2 regions of the Shouchella sp. JSM 1781072 genome follow, and region 2 is predicted to be linked to the other one. Evidence: predicted binding sites of a transcription regulator. Region 2 holds the regulator's gene; the other holds the start of a gene.

Region 1 (4,432 bases), on a different contig from region 2:
GTGCACCAGAAAGCAAAATCCACATTCCAATCGTGAAGTTGATGCGGGACAGACCCGATCGAGTGACATAGGTCAAAGCCAACGAGAATGCCTTTTTCATGAGCAGCTTTTGTTAGTTTTTCGATATTTAGTAACTGGCCACTTCGGTAAAGAACACTCGATAAAATGACGACAGCAACGTCATCTGTTAACGCAGCTAAAATATCCTCTTCATCTAAGCGATGGCCATTTTTACTTTCAATAAGGCGCAAGCCATTTTCATGAGAAATAGCGTGAAGGTCCAAGTGAGACTGAATAGCATATAGGTCCGTTGGGAAGCTTAATTCTTCACTAAGTATCGCAAAACGTTTTGATGAAGGTTGATAGAAAGTAGCAAGCAATTGGTGCAAATTTGTCGTTGTTGAACCTGTAACAATGACTTCATCAGCTGACGCACCAACTAATGGCGCCATCTTCTCGCTTAATGTCTCTGACAATGTAAACCATGGATACGTGCCGTCTGTCCAGCCGTCAATGCCATGTATCTTCCAATCTTCTACCATTTGCAAAACGGCTTGTTCAGCTGGTTTACTTAACAAGCCAAGTGAATTCCCGTCTAAATAGATAACATCTTTATGTAAATAAAAAGCGGAACGGAGGGATGCTATCGGATCATTCTCGTCTAGTTGAGACGCATAGCTTACAGATGTGTCCAACAAATCACTTCCTAACTTCAAATTTGTCATTCTTCTTAAAAGTATCAAAATCCTTTTGAATTGAACAGGGGTTAGTGAAGAAAAGATTAGTAATTAGGTCGCATTATAGCAAATAAAAACGCGCCAACGGAAGAGATCCGTATGACGCGTTTTTCGTTGTGAATAGCGTGAGTGTTTAAGCGAGTACAGGTTGTACGTGAAGCTGACCATCTTCCATTGTCACATCAATATGAGCAATCGCGTCATGGTCGATTAGAAGTTCTGTAATATCATCTTCAATCGTGTCTTGAATCACACGGCGAAGTGGACGAGCGCCAAAGGTAGGGTGATAGCCTTTTTTCGCTAATTCACGTTTCGCTTCTTCACTGACTTGAATGGTCATATTTAAGTCAGTCAGACGTCCGCGTAGATCATCAAGCATCACATCAACAATCTCAATTAAGTTGTCTTCTGTCAGCTGATTAAATTCAATTAACGCATCGAATCGGTTTAAAAACTCAGGCTTAAAATAGTCATTTAAGCTTTCAAGTATGCCAATCGTCTTGCTTTGTTCTGCGCTAAATCCAAGAGAACGAGAGGTTGTGCCAACACCAGCGTTTGAAGTCATAATAACCATCGTATCTTTGAAGGAAACGACGCGACCTTGACTATCGGTTAAGCGACCATCCTCCATAATTTGAAGGAACATATGCTGCACGTCTGGATGAGCTTTTTCAATTTCGTCCATTAGAATGATGCTGTAAGGATTGCGACGCACTTGCTCAGTTAATTGACCGCCTTCCTCATGTCCAACATATCCTGGTGGTGAACCAATTAATTTCGAAACAGCGTGTTTCTCCATAAATTCACTCATATCTAGACGAATCATGTTTTCTTTATTGCCATACACTTCTTCAGCAAGCTGCTTCGTTAATTCCGTTTTCCCAACGCCAGTAGGACCAACAAAGAGGAAACTAATTGGGCGATTACCTTGCTTCAACCCAGCTCGACTACGTTTAACCGCTTTGGCTGTTTTGGAAACCGCATCTTCTTGTCCAATTACTTTGCTTGCGAGACGACTATTTAAATCACGCATTTTTTGCTGTTCGTCTTTTTGCAGCTTTTGGACGGGAATGCCGGTTTGTTTTTCAATGAGTGCCTGAATGTCTTCAATTGTGACCCGAATAGGTGAGAAGCTTGATTCCGTTTCTTTTAATTTTTCACGTAATGTGTTTTCTTCATCTCGCAATTTCGCTGCTTCTTCATATTGTTCGTTTTTAGTAGCTGAATGTTTACGAGACTGAATATCTTGTAATCGTTTTTCAATTGATGTTTTATCTTCATGTTCAATGGTTAACGATAAGCGTGAACCAACTTCATCAAGAAGGTCAATCGCTTTATCAGGAAGAAATCGATCTTGGATATAGCGGTTCGAAAGAGTAACCGTTGCACGTAACACATCGTCTGTATAGTGCACACCATGGTACCCTTCGTATACGGCTTTTAAGCCTTTTAAGATTTCATACGCTTGTTCTTCTGTCGGTTCTTTTACTGTGACCGGTTGGAAACGACGTTCGAGCGCTGCATCTTTTTCAATTTTACGGTATTCACTTAGTGTGGTTGCACCGATTAACTGCATGTTGCCTCGAGCTAAAGCAGGCTTAAGGATATTGCTTGCATCCATGTTGCCTTCACCAGATGCACCTGCGCCAACAAGCATATGCAGTTCATCAATAAAGAGAAGAACGTCTTCACGTTGCGACACTTCATCAATTAGTTGCTGCATCCGCTCTTCAAACTGTCCTCGGTAGCTAGTACCTGCTACGAGTGAAGCGAAATCAAGAGAGTAGATCTGTTTTCCTAACAGTTTTGATGGTGCGTTTCCTTGTGCAATGCGTAAAGCTAAGCCTTCCGCGATCGCTGTTTTCCCGACACCAGCTTCACCAATAAGAACAGGGTTGTTTTTGGTACGACGACTAAGCACCTGAATGACTCGTTCTACTTCTTGGTCTCTTCCGATAACAGGGTCAATATCGCCGTTCTGCGCATCGTGAGATAGGTTATGACCAAATTGATTTAAAAAGCGATCTTCATCATGATCCTGTTCTTTTGTTTGTGTATAGTGTGGCTGATCATCTTGCTGGCCACCCATAAAGGATCCGAATAATGATTGTGATGGGGCAGCTTTACCGTTTGTTTGTCTGAGCTCTTGAAAACAAGATTCACATAACATCACGTGTTTTTTATGCTGATTGACAACAACGTTTAACGATACTGCTGCATCATTTGTTTGACAGTGTTGACATTTCATCGTAAGTACCCCCAATAAATTTATTTTAATTTTGACTTTGACTATATTTGACCAATAAAGAATTAGGAAACAGCTAAACATCATTTGTATAGCTGTTGTATTTCATTACAGTATAGCTGATCAAGTTTGCTTTTTCAACAAATCGTGACTTTTAAGGTCAAAGTTGATCAGTAACTATACTGTACCATTCGACAAAGTGATTGTCAACAATTGATCAGAAATAGTCAGAGAACCAAGGCTGATTATCTGGAATTAACTGCTCTAAATAACGAATGGTGTCTTCGTTTGCGTCAATCCGCCCAATTTCTTTTAAATCTTTTGCACGCTTGTAGTTTAATAAAAGCGTAACAAGCGTTTGAATATCCATCGTTGCGTCAACATGAGTGTTGTTCTTATTGCGTTCCACTTTTTGACCATTTTCAAACGTAATCGTAAAAATATCTTGATTCCACTCTAGCATCGGGTCGTAAATATGCAGCGTAAGCGGATGAGTTGTTTGAGGATTAAAAGGAAATGCACGGAGAAATTCTTCTACGTCGACAATTCGTGCCATATAGTAAGGTGAGATCTTTTCTTCAATTTCACCATCTTCGAGAAAGAAAGAGAGTGGTTCGTTTTCGAAAATCTTTCCTTTTACATAATAAACCATTGAAAAGTGTGCGCCAATGAAGTTCCATAATCCTCGACGCGCTTCCTCGTTATTGAAAATCATTTCTTTTACATAAAACGTCTCATTCTCCACTTTATAATACATATAGCCAGTTGGCTTTTCTTGTTCGTCGTAATAAACGCAGGCGATAAGATCGTCCCGTTCCCATTTAAAATGCTCATCCCAGGCAAGTTCATTTCGAATCATAGCGCCGTTTTCTTTTTTTGAAAAACAGTCGTATGCACTGCGAATGTCTTTATCATCAAACGCGACCCGTTCAATTCTGCCAGGTACGTCATAAGGTTTCGGGATTTGAGTATCACGAACGGTATAGGTGATGACATCTGAAATAATTTCCCAGCCTTTTTTTCGATAGTAGGGAATAGAGTAAGGGAAAAGGTAAGAAATCGTCTGACCTCTTTCTTTCATCATCGTTAAACTTTGTTTCATTAGATCATTCATAAGGCCAAGACCGGCGTATTCTGGATAGGTTCCCACTCCTGTAACGCCACCCATTTTGTAGGCACGCCCATGTATATTAACGGAAAAGGGGTACACGACCATTTGCGAAATTAATTTGTTTTTAGAAAACCATCCAAGGATGGAACTTTGTTCAAAAATTGGTTTTTTCCATCGTGCCATTTGCGATTCGCCGATTTGAGAAACATCTTGGTTTGTTACTTGGAAAACATAATTAAGTAAATCCAAAGAATCTTGCGAGTGCTCCTTTGTAACAAATCGTAGTTCTAAGTCATCTTTTCGCTTCTGACTCATTTGTTTTCAACCTCTTTCATTATA
Region 2 (4,432 bases):
AGATGAGATTTCCCATGGCGTAAGCCAGTAAGACCCCTTAGAGATGATGAGGTTGATAGGTCAGAAGTGGAAGTGTGGCGACACATGGAGCGGACTGATACTAATCGGTCGAGGGCTTATCCTAAATTTTTTCTTGACGTGAGTTTGATTTCTAGATTTAGTTTTGAAAGAATCGTTGATTCTTTTACCTTTGACAACGAGAAACAAGACGAAGAGATTCGCCGTTGATCGGACGTCAACATAGTCTGGTGGCAATAGCAAAGAGGTCACACCCGTTCCCATGCCGAACACGGTCGTTAAGCTCTTTTGCGCCGATGGTAGTTGGGGGCTTCCCCCTGTGAGAGTAGGACGTTGCCAGGCAAGCAGAAAGACACCTGAATAGGTGTCTTTTTTTTGTATAGAGAGGCGCAAAAGAGCTGCGCTTCGAAAGAAGCGAAATGAAGAAGCAAGCACATAGAGTGAATTTCGTAAGGCGACATGGAATCGCAACCTTGAAATCGCTTCGTGCGAACCGACCCCGTAGGAAATCATGACGGAGCCAAAGGACGTTGCCAGGCAAGCAGAGAGACACCTGAATAGGTGTCTTTTTTTTGTATAGAGAGGCGCAAAAGAGCTGCGCTTCGAAGAAGCGAAATGAAGAAGCAAGCACATAGATCGAATAAAGAACGAACCTAGATCCATCATGAATAAACATCAGGGAAAGACATCGTGCCCTCCTGTGAGACGAAAGGGTCGTTTTCGTAGAACGTCGTGAAGGACCTATCGTAAAAAGAACGTGTGAAGCATCCCCGTAGAAAATCATGACGGAGCCAAAGGACGATGCAACGAGTTAACCTATTTTTCGTTAAACTCTTTTTCTAACGTCGCATACCTATAGTCAAAAATCTCTTCTAACCGGTTCTTTACCATTAAACGACGAGCGATTTCCCCAAGAAATGAAAAGGGTAGGCTATAGTGAACAATGTCAACCATAGTGACTCCTTCTTCTGTTTCTGAAAAAAGGTGCTGATGATGCCAAAGCTTAAAAGGACCAAAACGCTGCTCATCAATAAAGTAAGACTGATCTTCAACTTGTGTAATCTCCGTTACCCAAGTTAGGGGAATTGATAAAAGAGGGCTCACTTTATAAGTAATCAATTGGCCAGTATAAATCGTTTTTCCGGGATCGTTTGTAATTGTAAAATTCATATAGCTAGGCGTAATCGCTTGAAGATTTTTAGCACTAGAGAAAAATTCCCAGGCTTGATCAAGCGTTATGTTCAAATGCTGTTCGCGTTTTAATATGTGTACTCGCATAAATATCCACCTTCCTAACAAACAGAATTACCCTTTTCAAAAAAAGTAAAACAATCTACCGGAGATAGGTCTAGAAGTAGAGACTTTGGCGATAATAGAAAAGAGTTAGTTGTTGAAGTTTTTTAGTAAACAGCTTATAATAAAGTTATTAATAGTCAAATATAGTCAAAGTCAATGTTGTCCTTTACTAGGAGGGTTGATTTATGAGCAATATAACGGACTTAATTGAACAATATTTAAAAATGACATTGACTCGTAGTGGCAAAGAGCTGCTGGAAATAAAGCGAAGCGAGCTTGCAAAACAGTTTCAATGTGTACCTTCGCAGATCAATTATGTGATTAGTACACGCTTTACTTTGGAAAAAGGCTATGTAGTGGAAAGTAAGCGTGGTGGTGGCGGCTATATACGGATAACAAAAGTAGAGTCCCATGAAGACGCCGCTTTATTTGATCATATGCAACAGTTAATTGGCTTGAAAATTGATCAACAAACAGCTCAAAATATTGTTTTTCGTCTCTTTGAAGAAGACGCCATAACAAAACGTGAAGCGAAGCTAATGTCTAGTATTTTAGAAAGAGAGCTTTATAAGTCGACCATTGAACATCGAGATGAAATACGAGCAAATCTTTTAAAAGCGATGATTGAGACGCTTAAGTATACAGAAAATCGGTAATAGATAAAGGGGTGATGATGATGGTATGCCAAGAGTGTAATGTGCGACAAGCGACATTGCATTTCACAAAAATTGTTAATGGAAAGAAAACAGAGATGCATGTATGTGAACACTGCGCAAGAGAAAAAGGCGAGGCTATACCGGGAAGTGACAGTTTCTCTATCCACCACCTTTTTTCTGGCCTATTTAATACAGAGGACAATGGCTCTTCGCAGAGAGATACAAATGAAAAAGCTGCATTAAAATGTCCTAATTGTGGACTAAGCTATGAAAAATTTCTTCACGTTGGTCGCTTTGGTTGTGCGACTTGTTATGATACATTTTCAAACAAACTCTCCTCAGTTTTTCGCAGAGTACATGGTGGAAATAATAAGCATAGCGGGAAAATCCCAAAACGAATTGGTGAATCAATTCAAATCGAGCAACGAATTGAAGAAATGCGAGCAACCTTAAATGAACATATTCAAAAAGAAGAATTTGAAAAGGCTGCAGAACTTCGAGATGAAATTAGGGCATTGTCGAAGCGGAAAGATCGCCCTAAAGAGGGAGGGGAAGACGAGTGAGTTTAAATCAATTCTTAGAGCATGCGATTAGTCCTTGGATGAAAAAAGACGGGGTCGAATCGGATATTGTTTTAAGTAGCCGAATAAGATTAGCAAGAAACATGAACGCGTTCTCCTTCCCGCTTTTATCATCAAAAGAAGAAGCCTATACAGTTACTCAGTACGTGCAAGAAGCGTTAGCATCGACACAAAGCAATGCACTTGGAAATGCAGAAATGTTAACAATGGATGAAATGAAAACAAATGATAAACGAATGCTTGTAGAAAAACATCTCATTAGTCCACATTTAGCAGAGCGGTCTAAGCATGGCGCGGTTTTATTAAGTAAAGACGAGTCTGTAAGTATTATGGTGAATGAAGAAGATCATCTTCGTATACAAGTTCTAACATCAGGGTTTGACCTTGAACATGGGTTTCAAGCTGCAAGTTCTTTAGATGATTGGATGGAGTCTCACCTTACTTATGCATACGATAAACAGTATGGGTACCTAACTAGTTGTCCGACAAATGTTGGTACAGGGATGCGTGCATCGGTCATGATGCATTTACCTGCTCTCGCCATTACCCAGCAATTACAACGTATCTTGCCAGCAATTAACCAATTGGGTCTCGTTGTTAGAGGAATTTATGGAGAAGGTAGCGAAGCATTAGGGAATTTATTTCAAATCTCAAATCAAATGACGCTAGGTAAATCAGAACAAGATATTATTGATGAACTTCAAGGCGTTGTGAAGCAACTGATTCAACAAGAGCGGTCAGCCCGTGGTTCATTACTCGATCATTCATATTTGAAACTTATGGATCGTGTCCACAGATCGCTTGGAATCCTTTCCCATAGTTATGTGATTGATTCAAAAGAAGCGACAAGACGTTTATCTGACGTCAGATTGGGAATTGATTTAGGATTAATTGAAGGGATTTCAGCTAGTATCTTAAATGAATTAATGATTGTGACCCAGCCTGGATTTTTACAAAGATATGCTGAAACAGTCTTATCGCCTGATCAACGAGACGAGAGGCGAGCGACATTAATTAGAGAACGATTAAAATTAGAAGACAATAACGAGTAATACAATTCCTCTGGAGGTGTCATTATTTATGATGTTTGGAAGATTTTCTGAGCGTGCACAAAAGGTATTAGCTCTTTCACAAGAAGAAGCAATTCGCTTGAGCCATCATAATATTGGAACGGAACATATCTTGTTAGGTTTGATTCGTGAAGGTGAAGGAATTGCGGCCAAAGCTCTTCAGCAGCTTGGCTTAGGATCAGATAAACTCCAAAAAGAAGTAGAAGGATTAGTAGGGAAGGGCCAAGAAGTACAAAAAAGTATTCATAGTACCCCTCACTACACACCTCGAGCAAAAAAAGTTATTGAACTCTCAATGGATGAAGCAAGAAAATTAGGTCATTCCTATGTGGGAACAGAACATATTTTACTAGGATTAATTCGTGAAGGTGAAGGCGTCGCGGCTCGTGTGCTAAATAATTTAGGCGTGAGTCTAAATAAAGCGAGACAACAAGTATTACAACTGCTTGGAAGCAATGAAGGTGGTAGCTCTGCGCAAGCTGGCGGTTCAACAGCGAATGCAAATACGCCTACACTTGATAGCTTAGCCAGAGATTTAACAGCGATTGCTCGAGAAGAAACCCTCGATCCTGTTATAGGGCGTAGTAAAGAGATTGAGCGTGTTATACAAGTGTTAAGCAGACGTACAAAGAATAACCCTGTACTTATCGGTGAACCAGGTGTCGGTAAAACGGCGATAGCAGAAGGATTGGCTCAAAGTATCATTGCGAATGAAGTTCCAGAAACGCTTCGCAATAAGCGTGTGATGACATTAGACATGGGTACGGTTGTAGCAGGTACGAAATACCGTGGTGAGTTTGAAGATCGTTTG

The links. Region 2 encodes CtsR, which represses protease genes until heat stress. Its sites were predicted from a motif close to ATGGTCAATAAAGGTCAAACA; they were not measured.
Region 1: ACE1TH_RS07100 (ATP-dependent Clp protease ATP-binding subunit) is a predicted target of CtsR. The motif match lies at 3,020-3,040, and genes of this name have one in related genera.

What each region holds. Positions count from the first base shown of each region.
Region 1 is NZ_JBHFQE010000001.1:1,347,972-1,352,403, reverse strand. It holds gene kynU (kynureninase) at 1-725, opposite strand, end outside; gene ACE1TH_RS07100 (ATP-dependent Clp protease ATP-binding subunit) at 871-2,985, opposite strand; gene ACE1TH_RS07095 (GNAT family N-acetyltransferase) at 3,200-4,408, opposite strand.
Region 2 is NZ_JBHFQE010000006.1:3-4,434, forward strand. It holds partial or broken rRNA gene ACE1TH_RS19845 (23S ribosomal RNA) at 1-124, shown strand, start outside; rRNA gene rrf (5S ribosomal RNA) at 245-360, shown strand; gene ACE1TH_RS19855 (SRPBCC family protein) at 835-1,296, opposite strand; gene ACE1TH_RS19860 (CtsR family transcriptional regulator) at 1,500-1,970, shown strand; gene mcsA (protein-arginine kinase activator protein McsA) at 1,991-2,533, shown strand; gene mcsB (protein-arginine kinase McsB) at 2,530-3,603, shown strand; gene clpC (ATP-dependent protease ATP-binding subunit ClpC) at 3,632-4,432, shown strand, end outside.